Regions from separate parts of the Staphylococcus sp. GW823-FHT05F06 genome, predicted to be linked through region 1. Evidence: predicted binding sites of a transcription regulator. Region 1 holds the regulator's gene; the other holds the start of a gene.
The links. The regulator NrdR, encoded in region 1, represses ribonucleotide reductase genes. The targets are predictions, from matches to a motif close to AACACNATATATNGTGTT.
Positions count from the first base shown of each region.

Region 2: a site for NrdR is predicted at 6,467-6,484, ahead of nrdI (class Ib ribonucleoside-diphosphate reductase assembly flavoprotein NrdI). Genes of this name have one in related genera too.

Region 1 covers NZ_JBXAHW010000002.1:22,540-33,449, reverse strand. Annotated here, with positions in the region: gene dnaI (primosomal protein DnaI) at 1-195, opposite strand, end outside; gene dnaB (replicative helicase loading/DNA remodeling protein DnaB) at 195-1,565, opposite strand; gene nrdR (transcriptional regulator NrdR) at 1,566-2,036, opposite strand; gene gap (type I glyceraldehyde-3-phosphate dehydrogenase) at 2,556-3,581, opposite strand; partial or broken gene AC1Q7N_RS01645 (IS5/IS1182 family transposase) at 3,687-4,070, opposite strand; gene coaE (dephospho-CoA kinase) at 4,425-5,036, opposite strand; gene mutM (bifunctional DNA-formamidopyrimidine glycosylase/DNA-(apurinic or apyrimidinic site) lyase) at 5,052-5,924, opposite strand; gene polA (DNA polymerase I) at 5,940-8,570, opposite strand; gene pnpS (two-component system histidine kinase PnpS) at 8,865-10,562, opposite strand; gene AC1Q7N_RS01620 (response regulator transcription factor) at 10,562-10,910, opposite strand, start outside.
Region 2 covers NZ_JBXAHW010000009.1:11,523-22,432, forward strand. Annotated here, with positions in the region: gene adhE (bifunctional acetaldehyde-CoA/alcohol dehydrogenase) at 1-739, opposite strand, end outside; gene AC1Q7N_RS07135 (diacylglycerol/lipid kinase family protein) at 1,138-2,061, opposite strand; gene AC1Q7N_RS07140 (hypothetical protein) at 2,271-2,432, opposite strand; gene AC1Q7N_RS07145 (peptide MFS transporter) at 2,716-4,221, opposite strand; gene queF (preQ(1) synthase) at 4,505-5,005, opposite strand; gene AC1Q7N_RS07155 (DMT family transporter) at 5,019-5,894, opposite strand; gene nrdI (class Ib ribonucleoside-diphosphate reductase assembly flavoprotein NrdI) at 6,649-7,047, shown strand; gene nrdE (class 1b ribonucleoside-diphosphate reductase subunit alpha) at 7,010-9,115, shown strand; gene nrdF (class 1b ribonucleoside-diphosphate reductase subunit beta) at 9,234-10,202, shown strand; gene AC1Q7N_RS07175 (hypothetical protein) at 10,177-10,440, shown strand; gene AC1Q7N_RS07180 (ABC transporter permease) at 10,456-10,910, shown strand, end outside.

The DNA.
Region 1 (10,910 bases):
ATCATAAACTTTTTGTTGATCTTTATACTCTTGAAGAACATTTAAATCTTCGTCTATCATCTCATTAGTTATATTACTACGATTTTTCTCAAGAAAATGTTTAACGTCAGTATCATTGATTACATTTTGTTTTATTTTTTGTATACGTTTATCTAGATTTTGAGAATCGCCCATGATATTTCTGAAACTTTTCATTAGTTATCTTCCTCCTTCCACTTTTGATTTAACTTTTCAAGAAATGCTTGTCGATCTTCTTCGAGAGTGTCATCATTTATTTCTTTATTTTCTTCTTGATCGTCCCTATTTTGAAGCCATTTAGGTGTCTTTTCTTTGGATAAAAATTGATTTTGTCTTCCACGATTGTTCTGTCGTTTATCATTAGAATGTGTTTCGTAATTTTTAGGTTGATTAACTTGTAATGCATATTCATATGCTTGTTTGGCATTTGAAATACCAATTTTCTTCCAGTTGGAAGCAATTTCAAAAATATAAGATTTTGGCAACTTCATATCTTCTTTTAACATAACAAACTGTAAAAGTATATTGATTACACCAAAATTCATTTTTTCACGGTTAATCAATTCTTCTATCATACTTTTTTGCGACTGTGTAGGTTCCGAATCAGACCAACTTGCTAACATATCAATCGGACTTGTTTCATCTAGCAGTTGTAACCAATCATTTGTTGTATCTTCCGCTTGTCGATCTTTTTTTTCATCGTTAATTTTATTTGTTTGATGCTCTAATTTTGGTAATTGATTATCATGTTCAATCAGGTAATAAGTTCTAGCTTTCTTACGCATTTCTTCAAAAGATAATTGTTGTGCACTGGTAATGGAACTTAATATAACATTTTTCATACCATCTTCAGTAATTCCATAAAGTGTCGCAAGTTGTATAATCAAATTCTTAGCTTCTTTATCGATAATTTCATTACTAATAAAATGATGGTTCAACATCTGTCTCAACATTTCAAAATCAAAAGTTTCATTAGATAAATCTATACCATCATAGTGTTTGATTTGCTTTAAATTAATTTGATCAGAAACATTGACCTTTTTAGGTACGTTGAATACTTCTGTAAATTTTCTAGTTGTCTGTTGATATTTGCTTAAATCTTTCTCATCTTTTTCGAAATAAGATTTAAGTGCTTGATAACGTTTTTTATCAACCTCACTAAATAAAAATACTGATAACATAGGATCATTAAAAAATTGATAGGCTGTTGGAGGCTGAATTAACTCATAAACAAAGTGAGAGTACTTTTCTTCATGCCTTACAAATGTTTTAATCAATCCAATAGCCTCTAAATTGTCCATTTGCTCCCTGAAATCTAATAAGTTAATTTTTAGTTCATTCATGAATATATAATGCGTTAACCCGAGTTGTTGACTTTCATCTATGAATTGACTCATAAAATGATAGAGTCCAATTGATTCAACTCCGATTAAAGGGGTGAATAGTCGATTTAAAATATCTAAATGTTGTGAGGTGAATTCGAAATGTGTAATCACCTCAAATCCATCTTGTGGTTTTAGACCATATTCATAGGTTTGTAACCCCATCTATTTATCACTCCGTTTATTATCACTCAAGATACCTTGCATTGACTCTAAGAGTTGATCAACATCTTTGAATTCTTTATATACAGATGCAAATCTTACATAGGAAACTTGGTCAACATGCATTAACAAATTCATAACATGCTCTCCAATTTCTCTAGAAGAAATTTCAGTTTGTCCCTCATCTCTAAGTTGCCACTCCACTTTATTAGTTATGTCTTCAAGTTGTTGATAACGTACTGGTCGTTTCTCGCAAGATCTTACTAAACCATTTAATATTTTTTCTCTTAAAAATTGTTCTCTAGTCCCATCTTTCTTCACTACTATTAATGGACTAACTTCAATATGTTCAAATGTTGTAAAACGCGTTCCGCAATTTTCACATTCTCTTCTACGTCTAATCGCATTGGCCTCATCTGCATGTCTTGAATCAACCACTCTGGAATGTGTAGAATTACATTTTGGGCATTTCATATATGTCACCCTCCCAAGTTTAATCACCGTACATTATACTATAAAAGTACTGTGTAAAAAAGAAAGGTCAATTGCAACTATAAACGAAAGAATGTAATGATACATTGTTAATACCACTATGTGTAAAAAAGGAAAAATTGTCTTATAAATAAAGGTTTTAGAATGCTATGTTATTTATTAAAAATAATACATTTTAACGTGATTAACCATATTAAATGAATTTCAACCATTTAAATGTACTACACAATTTTATAAATACGACCAAAAGTACCATTATTAAATTATAATTTGAAAGATGATTCGTTAAAATCACCTCATTTCAAAATCATCTCAACTTGATTAATAAATAATGACTATGGATCATTTTTTTATAAAGAAAGTATCTAGAAATATGTCTAAAGCTAATTGGTTATCTATAATAACATCAATGGTGCTTCAACTTTGTTTAGGGCTATTTGTATATAAATAAACCTGAGATAATATGGCTATCTCAGGTTTAGTGTAAGTATAAATATTTAATTAAATGGCTTTTACCATTGCTTTATCATCAATTAATTGTCCAATTTTGTCAGCTACTTCAACAACTCTATTCGAATAACCCCATTCATTATCATACCAAGCGATAACTTTCACCTTATTTTGTCCCATAACCATCGTAGATTGAGAATCAATAATTGCTGAATGAGGATTTGTGTTAAAGTCTACAGAAACTAAAGGAGCTTCTTCAACATCAAGAACACCTGATAAATCGGCATTTTTAAATGCATCATTAACTTGTGTAACTGTAACATTCTGTTCTAAATCAACAACTAAATCAACGAGAGAGACATTTTTTGTTGGTACTCTTAAAGCCATTCCATGAAGTTTACCTTCAACTTCAGGCAATACTTCTTTAAGTGCTTTAGCAGCACCTGTTGACGTTGGAATAATACTTTCATTACAAGAACGTGCTCTTCTTAAATCTTTGTGTGGATTATCAATATTTTTTTGATCATTTGTTATTGCATGAACAGTTGTCATCAGACCATTTATGATTCCAAATTTATCATTGAGGACTTTTGCAACTGGTCCGATACAATTAGTAGTACAAGATGCATTACTAAAAATATCGTATGTATCAATATCAAGTTGATTATCATTGACTCCTTTAACAATCATTTGAACGTCTCCACCTTTAGACGGTCCAGTGAGTAATACCTTTTTAGCACCTGCATTAATATGAGCAACTGCTTTATCTCCGTGATTAAATTTACCTGTCGCTTCTATAACAACATCAATATCCATCTCATTCCATGGTAAATTTTCTGGATTGCGATCAGAAAGTAATTTAATTTCATGTCCATTCACTTTAATACCACTTTCAATCGGTTCAACTTTTTTATCATAAACTCCATGCGTCGTATCATAATTAAGTAAATGTGCAATTGTTTCAGGTGGATAACTAGCGTTAATCGCTTTAACATTTAAATTTTTATTATTTAGTGCTATTCGTAACACCATTCTACCTATTCTACCCATACCGTTAATTGCAATATTCGTTGCCATTCAAAGCACCCCTTGTTTTATATGTTATACTTTATGGAAATAGTATAACATATTAATTTTTAAATGAAAGCGTTTACCGATAAATTTATCTATAAATATAAATTAAGCTTTATCATTTATAAGATTTTGATTCAAACATTGACTATGGAATTGAATAAATAAGGATTCTAATAAAACATCTACTTTTGGATTTACTCTATATCGATTAATCATTTTATAAGAAGGGTTTAGAATTTGTGAAAACCACATCATTCGAATAGTATCATTAAGAAATTTTTTCTACCAGAAAATACTGATTGTGTGTAAGCATATAACACTACTTTCAACATCATATTGGGATGCTATAATGTTGCGCAACAATGCTGTATGAATTCAGTACCTGGAATTTTTTACAATATCATTCACATATTGTGACATATCATGTGTGGGAATATGTACTGAAGTTTCCTTTGGTAAAGTAAGTTGAGTCATATTATAATCTTTATGCATAAGGTACCTCGTTAATTTAATTTAGTGGTATTTGTTAAATTATACGAAAAAGCCTTATTTTTAAAAGTATTTCAATGTAAAGGCAAAGTGTTATGACGAGACTCTTGAAGACGCAGAATAAGCTGAAGACTACAAGCTGAATCTGTCAACTAAGAAAGCGAACCAACAATACGAAGTATTATAAATAAAGAAGCCAGTAAATGAATTTATAAAAAACTCATTTACTGGCTATTTTGCTAGGAATTATGTCCCAGCTTTTTTGCCTCTAATTAGCGTTTAATATGTAATTATTTATAATACATACACTTTGTGATAACAAAATAAAAGCATTCTATACAATTTTCATTATATTTACTATTCACTCTCCGATTGAATATACCCTTCTTCTTCAAGTAATTTTTGTAAATTCTGTTTAAGTTCTAATTTATCACCTAGATTATCTATCACATGATCTGCCATCCTACTTTTTTTATCTATAGATATTTGACTATAAACACGTGCTTTAGCATCTTCTAATGATAAATTATTCCTCTCCATTAAACGATCGATTTGAATACTTTCAGATGTATAAACCACCCAAACTTCATCTACAGTATCTTGTAGTTCATTTTCGTACAACAATGGGATATCCATAATTACATGATATCCATGTTCTAGATAATTGTTTTTCTCTTGTTCCATTATCTCTCTTACAATAGGATGAACTATTTCATTAAGAGCCTCGCGTAAGTCAGGATGATTAAAAACTATCTCTCCTACATATTGACGATTCATCTCACCATTTTCGTCAATTGCTTCTTCCCCAAAAATCTCTTTAACTTGTTCAAGACCCTTAGAGCCTTTTTTAACTGCTTCGCGTGAAGCAATATCAGCATCTACGATTTTAAACCCATATGCTGTTAATAATTCTGAAACTGTTGATTTTCCAGTGGCAATACCACCAGTTATCCCAATCACTTTAGACATTATTTCACTCTTCCTTTATCTCTGACAGTTTGGGCAAAAATGACTATTTCTACCAGCTATCACTTTTGTTTCAATCGAATGACCACAAACCTTGCACTTTTTTTGTTTATATACATTTAAATGTAATTGCATTTGTCCAGTTTTACCATCTGCATGCCTATAATCTGAAATACTAGTACCTCCATATTTTATACCCTCTTCTAAAACTTCTCGAACATAATAAAAGAGGGATTTTCTTTCTTGTTTAGTGAGTGAATTAGTAATTTTATCCGGAGTAATACCAGCTCTGAATAAAGCTTCACAGGCATAGATATTTCCAGCTCCTGCTATAACACGATGATCAAGAATCGTTTGTTTTATTGGTTTATTCTTATATTTTTTCATTGTCAAACATTCTAAATAGTGTTCAAATGCCACCTCTTCAAATGGTTCTGGAGCGATTTCTAATAAAGATGGATAACTATCAAAATTGACTATATTTCTAATTTCTCCAAACCGTCTGATATCAGAATAGACTAATTTTTGTTTATTATCCAAATCGAAAATGACTTGCCAATGCTTTCGATAATTCGGTGTACTTATCTCATCAAGGTTATTAACAACAAAGAATCCGCCTGCCATACCTAAATGACTAACTAAGATTCTATCATCGTCATGATCCGCTATATAAAAAATAATGTACTTACTTCTTCTTTCAACTTTTTTTATAACATAACCTTCAGTAAGTTTTTTAAAAGTATCTAATTCCATACCTTTTATAATCGTCTCACGGTTATTATTCTTACCGTTAATTACATTTTTAGCAAAAGTTACTTTCTCTATTTTTGCACTTTTTATAAATGGCTCAATACCTCTTTTAACATGTTCAACTTCAGGTAGTTCAGGCATGATATTATCCTTTCTTTATTTAGCATCGTACCATGTTGCACCATAATTCGAATCTACTTTTAAAGGTACATCGAGCACTAATGCTTGTTCCATAATTTCTTCTACAAATTTACTAAAATCTTCTACTTCTGATTTTGGTATTTCAAATATGAGTTCATCATGAACTTGTAATAATAACTTAGCATGATATTTAGTTTCTTTAATCTTTTCACTGAATTTAACCATTGCTAATTTTATTATGTCAGCTGCACTACCTTGTATGGGTGTATTCATTGCTGTTCTTTCTGCAAAACTTCTTAAATTAAAGTTTCTACTTGTTATATCAGGAATGTATCGACGACGATGAAGTAGTGTTTCCACATAACCTTGTGCTTTTGCATCTTTAACAATGTCTGACATATATTGTTTTACACCTGGAAAACTAGCTAAATAATCATCAATAAATGCTTTTGCTTGTTTTCTAGTAATACCCAAGCTCTGACTCAATCCATAATCGCTGATACCATATACAATACCAAAGTTAACAGCTTTTGCTTGACGTCTCATTAAACTATCAACCTGGTCAGATTCAACATTAAATACTTTCATTGCTGTTGCAGTGTGAATATCATGTCCGTTTATAAATGCATGTTTTAAACTTTCATCTTGCGTAATATGAGCAAGTACACGTAACTCAATTTGTGAATAATCAGCAGATAAAATCACACTATCTTTAGAAGTTGGTTTAAAGGCCTTTCTAATCTTTCTTCCTTCTTCTAATCGTATAGGTATATTTTGTAAATTAGGATCTATACTTGATAATCTACCAGTTTGAGCAAGCGTTTGATTAAAACGTGTGTGAATTCTATGATCTTTGCTTATTACTTTTTGTAATCCCTCTACATACGTAGATTGCAACTTAGCAAGTTGTCTATATTCTAAAATATCATCTATAATAGGATGCTCACCTTGTAGTTTTTCTAATACGTCTACAGCTGTTGAATAGCCCGTTTTGGTCTTCTTAATGACAGGCAATTGTAATGTTTCAAATAAAACAACACCTAATTGCTTAGGAGAATTGATATTAAACGCTTCACCAGCCGACTCATGAATATTGGATATTAATACATCCAATTTTTTTTGAATTTCGAATTCCATTTCTTTCAAATCATTGATATCGGTATATATACCAATTTCTTCCATTTCACTTAAAATTCTTGCTAATGGTAATTCTAAATCTTTCAACAGTTCAATTTGATTATAATCTTCTAACTGTGATTTCATGGTTGGAGTTACAGCTGCTATAGCTTCTGTCACAGAGGCAATGTGTTCGTTTAGAATTGGTTCTTCAGGTATATGATGTTTCTTACCTTTCCCAAATATTGTAATATTATCTTTTACATAATTTTGTCCATATAAACTTACCACAGATTTAACGTCATCAATAGAACGTGATGGGTCAATAATATAGCTTGCTAACATAACATCAAATTCAATATTTTCTATATTAATCCCTAATCGATGAGCAGATACATAAGTTTTTTTTGCATCATAGACAATTTTAGTTGTATTTTTATCTTCAAGCCATTGAACTAAATGTTTATAATCCTTTACATCCTCAGCATTTATCACTACATGTTGATGATTTGTATAAAAACCAAACTTGAGAATAGTGTCTTTAAGATAATTAGTGCCTTCGAGTTCAAAATGTATTACCGCTTCGTTTAAATCATTCAAATCTACATTTTGAAAGTCTTGCTCAATTTCAAAAGTTTTATCTATGACTTCTTCATTCGTAGAGGATGTGTCTATATCTGCTAATAGTTGTTTAAATTCTAGCTTTTTAAATAGTTCAATTTTTTCTGTAGTGTCGTCTTGTAGAGTTAATTTTGTATCTTCTAATGATACTTCAATCGGACTGTGAACATTGATTGTTGCTAAATCTTTACTCATTAAGGCATCATCTTTACTATTGATGAGTTTTTCTTTTAATTTTTTTGCAGTGACCTCCTCAATATGTTCATAGACCCCTTCTACTGACTCAAATTGATTAAGTAATTTAATAGCCGTCTTTTCGCCGACACCAGCAACGCCAGGAATATTGTCAGAGGTATCCCCCATTAGACCTTTCATATCGATAATTTGTTTCGGCACTAAACCATTATATTTCTCTGCTATAAATTTAGGTGTATAATGATCAACGTCGGTAACACCTTTTTTTGTATAATATATTGTAACATTATCAGTGGCTAATTGAGTTAAGTCTCTATCACCTGTAATGATAATGGTTTCAAAATCTTCTTCATCAGCTTGTCTACTTAATGTTCCTATAATGTCATCAGCTTCATAATTATCAAGTTCATATCTTTTAATATGATACGCATCTAAAAGTTGACGAATATATGGAAATTGCTCACTTAATTCAGGTGGAGTCTTTTGACGACCACCTTTATATTCACTGTACTTAGAATGTCTGAAAGTCGTTTTACCTGCATCAAATGCAACTAAAAAATGATTCGGTTTTTCTTCTTTAATTATTTTTTCTAAGAGCATAGCAAAGCCGTAAACTGCATTTGTATGAATACCTGCATGGTTTGAAAGTAAAGGGAGAGCATAAAACGCTCTAAAGCTTAGACTATTACCATCTATTAATACTAATTTATTCAAAATACGTAACCTCCAGAACAGATTTACATATATTTTAGCATATATACAAATACATAACGAGTAAGCGAGTTTAGTATTCACTACGCATTAGCTATTACTAATATTTAACTTATAAATGCTAAAGAAATATTAAGTTAAATGTTTCTTAAAAAATTTCCACTCATCTTATGTCTGTCAATGACAAGATGTATTTTGATTTTAATTAATAGCATAAGTCTTAACATTATATTTCTAAATAATCACTACAACAAAGGACACCACATTGTCTGTACCGACAATGTAGTGCCCTCAAATTTAATTATCATTAAATAGAACTTTGAATATCGAACCTTTGCCAGGTGCACTTTTCACGTCTATTCTACCATTATGTGCTTCAACAATATGTTTTGTTATAGACAGACCAAGTCCTGTACCACCTGAATCTCTACTTCTCGCTTTATCTACACGATAGAAACGTTCAAATATACGCTTTTGATCTGTTTCACTTATACCAATACCATAATCTTGAATCTCTAAATAAACTTTATTGTCATTTCTATATACTCTTACTATTACCTTATTATCTTCTGAAGAATAATTTATAGCATTTGATAGCAAATTAGTAATAACTTGCGCTATTTTATTTTCATGTGCCTCAATGATGACATCTTTTTCAATTTCAGATTGTATTTTGATTCTCTTATTGTATGCTTGTGTTTGCAAATTATCTATTATATTAATAGCTAATTCAGATAAATTCATGTAATTTATTTCAAGTTCTTTTTGCTGTTCTATATGTGATAAATCTAATAAGTCTGTAACCAATGACTCTATTCTATTAGATTCTTTTAAAATAATATTTAAAAACATATCAAGCGATTGTTCATCATTTTTAGCACCTTCAATCAGAGTTTCTGCAAAACCTTTGATTGAAGTAATCGGTGTTTTTAGTTCATGTGACACATTTGCAACAAATTCCCTTCTAAGGTTTTCTAATTTCTGCAAATTAGTAATGTCATGAAGCACAACCACCATACCTTGTAAATTTTTTTTAGATTTAGTTAAAATGGGGATACAAGATACATCGAAATATTTAGTATGTACGTTATTAATAGCAACTTCTAATTGTTCATAGATAACTTTTTCAGTTCTAAAACTTTCAATAATTAATTTTTCAATACTATCATCTATGAAACCAATGTAACTTTTATTTTCTACCATTTGATCAGGGTTAAACACCTGATAATAAGCATGATTAGCAACTACAATTTCTCCATGTTTATCAATCATCAGTACTGAACTCGGTATATTTTCTAAGGTAGTTTTTAATCTATTGGATTGAATTTTTTGACTATTGTTTAATTTTTGCAATCGTCGTGCTAAGTCATTTGTAGTCACAAATAATGCCCTAGTTTCCTTCACATTACTTTCTGGAACACGAACATGGTAATATCCATCTGCTAGAAGTGATGTAGCATAAGTTACTTCATTGATAGGTCTAATATATGTTCGATTGATACTTCTACTTGCTAAATAGACCGTAAATAATACAATGACTCCAACAATAGACAAGTATTTCCATAAATCCTTTTGTAAATCAATAATTTCATTATTAATTCCACTTATGTATATTGTTTTATCATCTATTGTATTCTTATAGGTGTAACGCATACCGAGTTTTGTGTTTTTATTGATTAATTTCGAAGGATTAGCTTCATTATCAATTCTATGGTCAATATCTTTAATATTTCCACTTGAGTAAATAATTTTATCTTTTTCTTTTTCTTTTATTAATATGATATTTTTTTCATTATGAGCTATATTAGTGATTTCTTTCTCTTTATTATTATTAAAGAGATTAACATAATTACGGGCTTCACTATCTAAGCTTTTAATTTGATTACTAGTTAATGTTTGATAAATTGTGTTGTGAATGATAGCGCCTAAACCAATAAAACTAATGATTGTAATAGTACTAATTAATAGTAATAAACGCAAATGGAACTTCAACATTAAGCTTTAGGTCTCTCCAGTTTATAACCTAAACCACGTACAGTCTTTATCAATTTAGGTTGCTTAGGATTTTCTTCCAATTTATCTCTTAAGTGGCTTATATGTACATCAACAATTCGAGAATCTCCAGCGAATTCATAATTCCACACTGAATTCAACATATGTTCTCGAGTAATAACTCTTCCTTGTCTTTCAATTAAATATAATAACAATTCAAATTCTTTTGGCGTCAATTCTAATAATTCATCTTCTTTATAGACTTCAAAGAATTCAGGTCGAATTCTAATTGAACCAATGATAATATCTTCATCATCAACATCTTCCTTCTCAATTTCATTTACAAATTGA
Region 2 (10,910 bases), on a different contig from region 1:
TGATATCATTAACAGCACGTTTGATATGAGCAGTTTTTTCAATATAAGTAGGAACATTACCTGGACCGACTCCTAATGCAGGTTTACCTGTCGAATATGCGGACTTTACCATTCCAGAGCCTCCAGTCGCTAGAACTAAAGCAATATCTTTATGATTCATTAATTGTTTAGTTGCCACAATTGATGGCACTTCTATCCATTGAATACAATCTTTAGGAGCACCTGCTTTTGTTGCAGCTTCTAAAATGACTTTAGCAGCATATTTTGATGATTGTTGTGCACTTGGATGAAATGCGAAAATAATTGGATTACCTGTTTTAATAGCAATCATTGCTTTGAAAATAGTTGTAGATGTAGGGTTGGTCGTTGGTGTCACTCCACAAATAACGCCTATAGGTTCAGCTACATACGTTAATCCTTTTTGTTTATCTTCACCTATGATACCTACTGTTTTATTGTCTTTGATTGAATTCCATATGTACTCTGAGGCATATAAATTTTTGATAGCTTTGTCTTCATAAATACCTCTACCTGTTTCGTCGTAAGCTAGTTTAGCTAAATGCATATGCTGATCAACAGCAGCCATGCTCATCTGATGTACAATGTCATTAATCTCTTGTTGTGATTTTTTAGATAGTTCTTTTAGAGCTTCTTGTCCTTTTTCTGCTAATGAATCAATCATTTGTGTGACTTCATCTTTGTTTGATTCATATGTATTTTTTTTAGTTACAGATAACATATACAACCACTCCTTAGATATTGTGAAATAATTCACAAACATTATAGTACAGCTCTTTCCAAATTAAAAGAAAATACAGACTATTAAAGAGTCAATTGTGATGTTTATATGAACACGTTGTTAACCTATATATGTAGTCGGGGTTGAGGTGTAAGACTTGATGCAATGGGAACAAAACGTATTTGGTAGTTAAAAAAATCAATTTTTAAAAGAAGTAAATTTTAAAAAAATTATTGTAAGTATTCTTACTAAAAATAATGAGGGGTGTTGTAATGAAATTATCGTCTCACACGACTAACGATGTTATCAATTTATAAAATAAAAAACTGAGACAATCATTTATGTCTCAGTAGCTCATGCTTTAAAAATAAATTGATAAAGAATAAGTGAAATTTATATTAATTATTTTGTTCAGTTGCAGTAAGAAGTTGTATCGCTTTGGGTAATACTTGAATCTCAATTGGTGTTTCTAAATTTATTTCGCCGTCAATATCCACTTTCATACTAGGGTTTGTTGAGAGTGTGATGTGCTTACCTGATATGTGATCAATACCTTGTGTGATTTCGTTCCAATTCATACTATCACGTTTTTTTAATATATCATTCAATATATTTAGTGTTTGATCATTAAATACAAATGTGTTTGCTCTTCCATCTTGTGGCGATAAGTCGGTTAGCGGAATTTGTCCACCACCTATATTGGGACCGTTTGCTATTAACATCATCGAAGTATTGCCTTCTTTTGTTTCACCATCAACAGTCAAGGAGAAATCAAATTTAACAGGATTTAATAACGTTTTAACGGTTGATCTAATATAGCTGAATTTACCGAATATATCTTTAGAACCATCTTGAACATTCTCTGCATTTTGTACTATTAAGCCAAGTCCAACGAAATTAAGTACATATAAGTCGTTCACTTTTAACACATCATATGATTCAGCATGTGATGTTAATAATTGCTCACTAGCTGTTTTAAAATTAGGGTGCAGTTGAAGTGTTTTTGTAAAATCGTTAAAGGTACCACCTGGTATTACACCGATTGGTAAATTTAACTGATACTGCATAACGCCATTTACTAGTTCATTAAGTGTACCATCTCCACCTAAAATAAATAAAACGTCTACATCAGAGCTATAATTTTCATTTTTAATAGATTTACAATATTTAATAATATCGCCTTTATTTTCACTGAGTTGAAGAGAGAGGTGTTTACACATTGAACTAAGAGATTTTGCAACTTCTCCTATGCCATTATGTATATCTTTCAAACCGCTATGTTCATGATAGAAAAGAACACCATGGTTATACGGTTGTTTCATAAATATATACCTACTTTCGATAAATAGTTTGTGTAATTAGATTGTTTGAACTTTCCTTTATGTTTGATTTACATTATAAATTAAAATTTATGGTATTGAAACTTAAGTGTTCTATAAAGATAGATGTTCCAAATAAAATAACATAAATTTAAGAGTAAGAATATTAAGTTGGTAAAAATTTGTGTAGACATATAATATTATTTTTAATATCATTTTGGGATGCTATAATGTTGCGCAACGATGCTGTCTGAATTCAGTACCTGGAATTTTTTTACAATATCATTCACATATTGTGACATATCATGTGTGGAGATAATTACTGAAGTTTCCATTGGTAGAGTATGTTTAGTCATATGATAATTTTTATACATAAGACACCCCGTTAATTTAGTTTATTGGTATTTATTAAATTATACGAAAGGGCCTTATTTTTTAAGTATTTCAATGTAAAATTACATATAAACACAAAGTATTTTGACGAGATTCTTGAGGGAACAGGACAAGTTGAAGACTATAGGCTGAAGTTGTCCGCTAAGAAACCAAGCCAACAATACAAAGTATTATAAATAAAAAGCCAGTAAATGAATTTATAAAAAACTCATTTACTGGCTATTTTTCTAGGATTTATATTGTATCCACATTTTAGTGTAATGATTAACGAATACCTTTCATTGCTTTAGAAATCTTAGGAATAAACGCTAATATAATTAACGTAATCACGGTTGCAACAACACCTAAGAAGATAAAGTAATTGGTTTGACCAAGTGGTTTAATTAATTTAACTAATGTACCGTTAATGGCCTGAGCTGAAGCGTTAGTTAATAACCAAAGGCTCATCATTTGTGCGTTAAATGCCTTAGGTGCTAATTTAACTGCTGCACTACTACCAGTTGGAGAGAGACAAAGCTCACCAATAACACAGATAACGTATGAAAGAATAACCCAGTTAACTGAGAATTGTGTATCCCCATAAATATGACCGATTGCTCCCATAAGTATGTAGGATGCGCCTGCTAAAATAGTACCAATTGCAAACTTAATAGGTAGGCTAGGTTGTTTCTTTCCTAGCTTTTGCCATAAAAGAGTAACCACGGGTGCAAATAATAAAATAAATAATGGGTTAATGGTTTGGAAAATAGCTTCACCAAAATGTGTTTTCCAACCAAATAAATTTAATTTCATATCAGAGTTTTCAATACCATAGATATTTAATACATTAGATCCTTGTTCTTGAATTGACCAAAATAACATGCCTAAAATGAATAACGGAATAAATGCTTTTACTCTTGATCTTTCAGTATCAGTAACTTCTTTACTTCTAATCATTGTTGTAAAGTAAATGATTGGTAAAGCAATACCTAAAATTAAAACAGTATTACTGATTAAATTAAATGATAGCGTATGCGTAAAGTAAGCAATCATAAGGATTAATACTATTGCTATAACAACGATTCCGATGATTGTTCCGTACTTTTTCTTTTCAGAAGAAGATAATGGGTTCGTCGGTTTCATACCGATACTACCTAAAGTTTTTCGGTTAAATAGTAAGTACCAAACTAATCCAAGAGCCATCCCTATTGCTGCAATCAAGAAGCCACCATGGAAATTTCTAATATCAATATAGTGTTGTAAAATAATTGGTGAAACGAGTGCACCCATGTTCACTGACATATAGAAGATAACAAATCCAGCATCCATGCGTACGTCGTTTTCAGGATAGAGTCTACCAACAATATTTGAAATGTTTGGTTTCATTAAACCTGATCCTACAATAATAAAGAACATAGAAGTGAATAAACCTACCATTGCAAAAGGAAGGCTTAAACATATGTGACCTATAATAATTAATATAGCTCCGATTAATGTGGCACCTCGGGTACCTGTAATTCTATCAGCTATCCAGCCACCTGGAATTGAAGACATATAAATTAATGATCCATATACAGACATGATAGACATGGCTGTTGTTTTGTCCATTCCAAGTCCGTTTTCCTGGAGTGCAAAATACATATAAAAAATAAGCATTGCTCTCATTCCGTAATAGCTGAATCTCTCCCAAAATTCTACGAAAAAGAGAACGCCTAATCCTTTTGGATGTCCGAAGAATCCATGTTGTGGTATTTCTTGAACTGCTTTTTCATGGGACTTATTTGAAGTCATAAATCATCCCAACCTTTCTTGCCCAAATAACCTTATTAAATTGTTTTAAGGTGATTTTACTATTGTGATAAGAAAATTTCAATAATTTTCAAAAAATTTGAAAAAAGAAAATTCTGTCAATTGATATAATCTGTAACATTTAATCCGATGATATAATTTCAATAATTTTATTACTATATTTATTCAATGACGCGCTATATATAAAATACGCTTTAATGCAGCAAAGTGCAACAAAAAATCTCTACCATCAAATATAACAGTAGAGATTTTTATAAAATATATATTAACGATTATCTATTTTTTCTGGATACATGTCATGATTCATTAATCGATGTTCAGCCATTTTTTCATATTTTGTATCAGGACGACCATAATTCGTGTAAGGATCTATGGAAATGCCACCTCTCGGAGTAAATTTACCCCAAACTTCAATATAATGTGGGTCCATTAAATTAATTAAATCATTCATAATAATATTCATACAATCTTCGTGAAAATCTCCGTGGTTTCTAAAACTAAATAAATATAACTTTAATGATTTAGATTCCACCATCTTGATATTAGGGATATACGAGATATAAATTGTCGCAAAATCTGGTTGACCCGTAATAGGGCATAGTGATGTGAATTCAGGACAATTAAACTTAACAAAATAATCACGACCTTGATGCTTATTATCAAAAGTTTCTAAAACTTCCGGTCTATAATCAAATTCATAAGTGTTATTTTGATTGCCTAATAAAGTAATATCTTTTAATTCATCTTTTTGACGTCCTTGTGTCAATTTTCTAGCTCCTTTAATTATTTTGATTTATAGTTGTTTCACGTCTTGCTTTATCAAACATATAGTAACTTGCTCCGATAATGACAATATATCCTACTGTTGCAAACATATCAGGTGATTCTCCAAACAGAATAAATCCAAATAATGCAGTAAATATTATAGACGCATATGTGAAGATGGAGATATCTTTTGCTGGAGCAAAACTATAAGCCAATGTTATACCAATTTGTCCTACAGCTGCTGATAATCCAGCGCCGAGTAAGAAAAGAATTTGAATTGTTGTCATAGGTGTATAAGTAAATATTGAAAAAGGTATAAGAACTACAACTGAGAATAATGAAAAATAAAACACTATCGTATAAGGTTTTTCACGAGTGCTGAGTGCTCTAACACATGTGTAGGCAGAAGCTGCAAAAATACCGGATAGTAATCCTGCTATTGAAGGAATAACTGATGATGAAAATTCTGGTTTAACAATTAATAGCATCCCTATTATAGCAATAATCATCGCCGTGATTTGATATTTTCTTACCTTTTCATGTAAAAAAATTAAACTAAGAACAATTGTCCAAAAAGGATTTAATTTCATTAATGTATCAGCATCACTTAATACCATGTGATCAATTGCGTAGATATTAAGTAAGACACCAATTAACCCAAGTGTTGAACGTGAGATGAGTAGGGGTTGACTACTTAATTTTCCAAACATAGGTTGCCTATATTTATAAATAAAAAATAATGGTATAAACATGGCTACAAAATTTCTAGCTAGAGATTTTTGAAAGACTGGTAAATCACCGGCCAATCTAAAAAAGACTGACATAAAACTAAAACCCACAGCTGAAATCAATATAGCAATAATACCTTTAACTTTTGAATTCAATATCATCGCCTCAATATTATATGATTAACGACATTATATTAGCATATAAAATCTAACTATGCATAAGTTCTTGATAATTCAATGGAAACGAGCTATAATAAAAAACGAACAAATGTTCGCTTTTAAAGATTGTTATTTCTTATGCGCAATTTAATAAAAAGCTAGAATCATGTTTTTAAAAATGTAATTTATATCTGTTATTGTAGAAATTTACGTAACTATTCTTTTAACCCTATATGTCTAATTTCAATAGAAAAGCAAGTAAAGACACTCAAAAAAATTTTTTTATTTTAAAATAATGACACTAATCTCGTAGTGATGCACTTTCCAAATGATAGGTTGTTTCTGCCATCAATTTTTAACTTTCATTAGTGATATGAGTTATGTATAATGAAACACAGAATATAGTATCAAATTAGAAATGCAAACACTATATATAGTGTTTAGCTGAGAATTTAACGTTGTAGAATTTAATCATTTTAATGCAATTTGACACTACTTTTATCTCGAAAATATTGCAATTATAGTAAAACCCTACTAAAAAGATAATTTATCATGTAGTGCAAATTTAAGTTTTAACCACTATATATTGTGGTTATTTATATATTTTAAAGGCTATTTACAGATTGAAAAAATTTTACGTAAAAGTAACTATTTTCAACTGTTTTTATAAGTAGATGATTTAAATTATATTAAAGATATTTAATCATTTCTAATCTACTTTTGGCTGAATCAATGGTTGACGAAAGAAGGTGATTCAATGAAAGTAGTATATTATTCATTTTCTGGTAATGTTAGACGATTTATTAGTCGTGCTGGTATTAAAGATACATTTGAAATTACTCAAGATAATTGTAACGAATCAGTTAATGAACCCTACATTTTAGTTACTGGCACTATTGGATTTGGAGAGGTGCCGCAGCCGGTTCAATCTTTTTTAAATGTAAATCATACTCAGTTACAAGCTGTTGCTGCGAGTGGAAATCGAAATTGGGGACAAAATTTCGCTAAAGCTGGCCATACAATTTCTGAGGAATATAAAGTTCCATTAATGATGAAGTTTGAAGTACAAGGGACAAATAAAGACATTATTGAATTTAAGGATAAGGTGGGCAATTTCAATGAAAACCATGGAAGAAAAGAAATACAATCATATTGAATTAAATAATGAAGTGACCAAGAGAAAAGACAATGGTTTCTTTGATTTAGAGAAAGATCAAGAAGCATTGAAAGTGTATCTTGAAGAAATCCATGATAAAATGATTTCTTTTGATGATGAAATCGAAAGACTTCATTATCTTGTTGATAATAATTTTTATTTTAATGTTTTCGAAAAATATAGCGAAGCAGAATTAATTGAAATTACTGAATACGCAAAATCAATTCACTTCCAATTTGCTAGTTATATGTCGGCAAGTAAGTTTTATAAGGATTACGCTTTAAAAACGAATGATAAAACTAAGTTTCTTGAGGATTATAATCAGCACGTCGCAATCGTTGCACTTTATTTAGCGAATGGTAATGTTAAACAAGCAAAACAATTTATTTCTGCAATGGTGGAACAACGTTATCAACCGGCGACACCAACATTCTTGAATGCAGGTAGAGCAAGACGTGGAGAACTTGTTTCATGTTTCTTATTAGAAGTAGACGATAGCTTAAATTCTATCAATTTCATTGATTCAACTGCAAAACAACTTAGTAAAATTGGTGGTGGTGTGGCCATTAATTTATCGAAACTTCGTGCACGTGGAGAAGCAATTAAAGGAATTAAAGGTGTAGCTAAAGGTGTTTTACCTGTTGCTAAGGCACTTGAAGGTGGATTTAGTTATGCAGATCAATTAGGACAACGTCCTGGCGCTGGGGCAGTGTACTTAAATATTTTCCATTACGATGTTGAAGAGTTTTTAGATACTAAGAAAGTGAATGCAGATGAAGATTTACGTTTATCTACTATTTCGACTGGTCTTATTGTACCTTCTAAATTCTTTGATTTGGCTAAAGAGGGTAAAGATTTCTATATGTTTGCACCTCATACAGTTAAACAAGAATACGGTGTGACTTTAGATGATATTGATTTAGAAAAGTATTACGACGATATGGTTGCAAACCCTAATATCGATAAAAAGAAAAAAGACGCACGTGAAATGTTAAATATGATTGCACAAACACAATTACAGTCTGGTTATCCATATCTTATGTTTAAAGATAATGCAAACAAAGTACATGCGAATTCAAATATTGGGCAAATTAAAATGAGTAATTTATGTACTGAAATTTTCCAATTACAAGAGACATCAGTAATTAACGACTATGGAATTGAAGATGAAATTAAAAGAGATATTTCATGTAACTTAGGCTCATTGAATATAGTGAATGTTATGGAATCAGGTAAATTCAGAGATTCTGTGTTCACAGGTATGGATGCTCTTACAGTTGTAAGTGATGAAGCAAATATTCAAAATGCACCAGGTGTAAAAAAAGCGAATAGTGAACTACATTCTGTTGGACTAGGAGTAATGAACTTACATGGTTATCTAGCTAAAAATAAAATTGGCTATGAATCTGAAGAAGCAAAAGACTTTGCTAATATATTCTTTATGATTATGAACTATTATTCCATCGAACGTTCAATGGAAATTGCAAAAGAGCGTGGAGAAAAGTATCAAGACTTTGAGCAATCAGACTATGCAAATGGTAAATATTTTGAATTCTATACATCTCAAGAATTTGAACCAAAATTTGAAAAGGTTCGCCAACTTTTTGATGGTATCGATATACCTACTTCAAATGATTGGAAAGAATTGCAAAATAAAGTAGAACAATATGGACTTTATCACGCTTATAGATTAGCTATTGCTCCGACTCAAAGTATTTCTTATGTTCAAAATGCGACAAGTTCTGTTATGCCTATTGTTGACCAAATTGAACGTCGTACGTATGGAAATGCGGAAACATTTTATCCAATGCCATTTTTATCACCAGAAACAATGTGGTACTACAAATCAGCATTTAATACTGACCAAATGAAACTTATTGACTTAGTAGCTACAATTCAAACTCACGTAGACCAAGGTATTTCAACGATACTTTATGTTAATTCAGAAATTTCAACACGTGAACTTTCAAGATTATATGTATATGCACACCATAAAGGCCTTAAATCTTTATACTATACACGTAATAAATTATTAAGTGTGGAAGAATGTACAAGTTGTGCGATTTAATTGATTAAGTTGTAAAGATTTTAGAGTAGAGTGATGAATTGATGTATTTCTTTAAATTATAGATTTACATTGGTTCAAAACTCTTTATTTTATACATAAATATGACAGGAGGATTTTAATGAAGGCGGTAAATTGGAACACCCAAGAAGATATGACTAATATGTTCTGGCGTCAAAATATCTCACAAATGTGGGTGGAAACAGAATTTAAAGTATCAAAAGATATAGCAAGTTGGAAAACATTAACAGATTCTGAGAAAAATACTTTTAAAAAAGCGCTTGCAGGTTTAACAGGTTTAGATACACATCAAGCTGATGATGGTATGCCATTAATCATGCTTCATACTACTGATTTAAGAAAGAAAGCTGTTTATTCATTTATGGCTATGATGGAACAAATCCATGCGAAAAGTTATTCTCATATCTTCACTACATTATTACCATCTAGTGAAACCAACTATTTATTGGATACTTGGGTTATTGAAGAGCCACATTTAAAATATAAATCAGATAAAATTGTAGAAAATTACCACAAACTTTGGGGTAAAGAAGCATCGATTTACGATCAATATATTGCTCGTGTTTCTAGTGTATTCTTAGAAACATTTCTATTCTATTCTGGCTTCTATTATCCATTATATCTCGCAGGACAAGGAAAAATGACTACGTCAGGTGAAATTATACGTAAGATACTTTTAGATGAATCTATACATGGAGTGTTCACAGGTTTAGATGCACAAAGTCTACGTAATGAGTTATCTGAAAGTGAGAAACAAAAAGCTGATCAAGAAATGTACAAATTATTAAATGAACTTTATGATAATGAAGTTTCATATACACATTTATTATATGATGATATTGGTCTTGCTGAAGATGTATTAAATTATGTTCGATATAATGGAAATAAAGCATTATCGAATTTAGGTTTTGAACCATATTTCGAAGAGAGAGAGTTTAACCCTATTATTGAAAATGCACTAGATACATCTACAAAGAACCACGATTTCTTCTCTGTTAAAGGTGATGGCTATACATTGGCTTTAAATGTTGAGCCTCTACGTGATGAAGACTTTGTTTTTGATAATTAATATAGTACTTTTAAAGAGATTTCTATTAAAATTAGTAGGAATCTCTTTTTTTATGAAAGTTGGTATTATAAAATATTTTGATGTATTATTACTGCTGGATAAAACATTTATAAAATTCCCAAAAAATATGAAAAAACTATTGAAAAAAGAAAATAGAGTCTATAATATTGATGTTAATGATAATCATTATCATTATCATTACTTTCGTATATTGACCTTATACATCTTTAATATTTAGCAAGGAGATTAACTAATGAAATTTATTTTTAAAGGTTATACCTTATTTATTTTATTAGTGATTTTAACTATTGTCTCTTTATTTATAGGGGTGAGTCAGCTCTCTCTAATAGATATTTTCCATTTAAGTGATGAACAAATAAACATTTTGTTTTCGAGTCGAATTCCCAGAACAGTTAGTATTCTACTTTCGGGTAGTTCACTAGCTTTATCAGGATTAATTATGCAACAGATGATGCAAAATAAATTTGTAAGCCCAACGACTGCTGGTACTATGGAGTGGGCAAAATTAGGTATTTTAATGTCATTGTTGTTCTTTCCTAATGGTCCCATTTTAATCAAATTATTATTTGCTGTTGTTCTAAGTATTGTTGGAACGTTTTTATTTGTCCAATTAATTAATCTTATCCGTGTAAAAGATGTAATCTTTGTTCCACTTTTAGGCATTATGATTGGTGGTATTTTATCCAG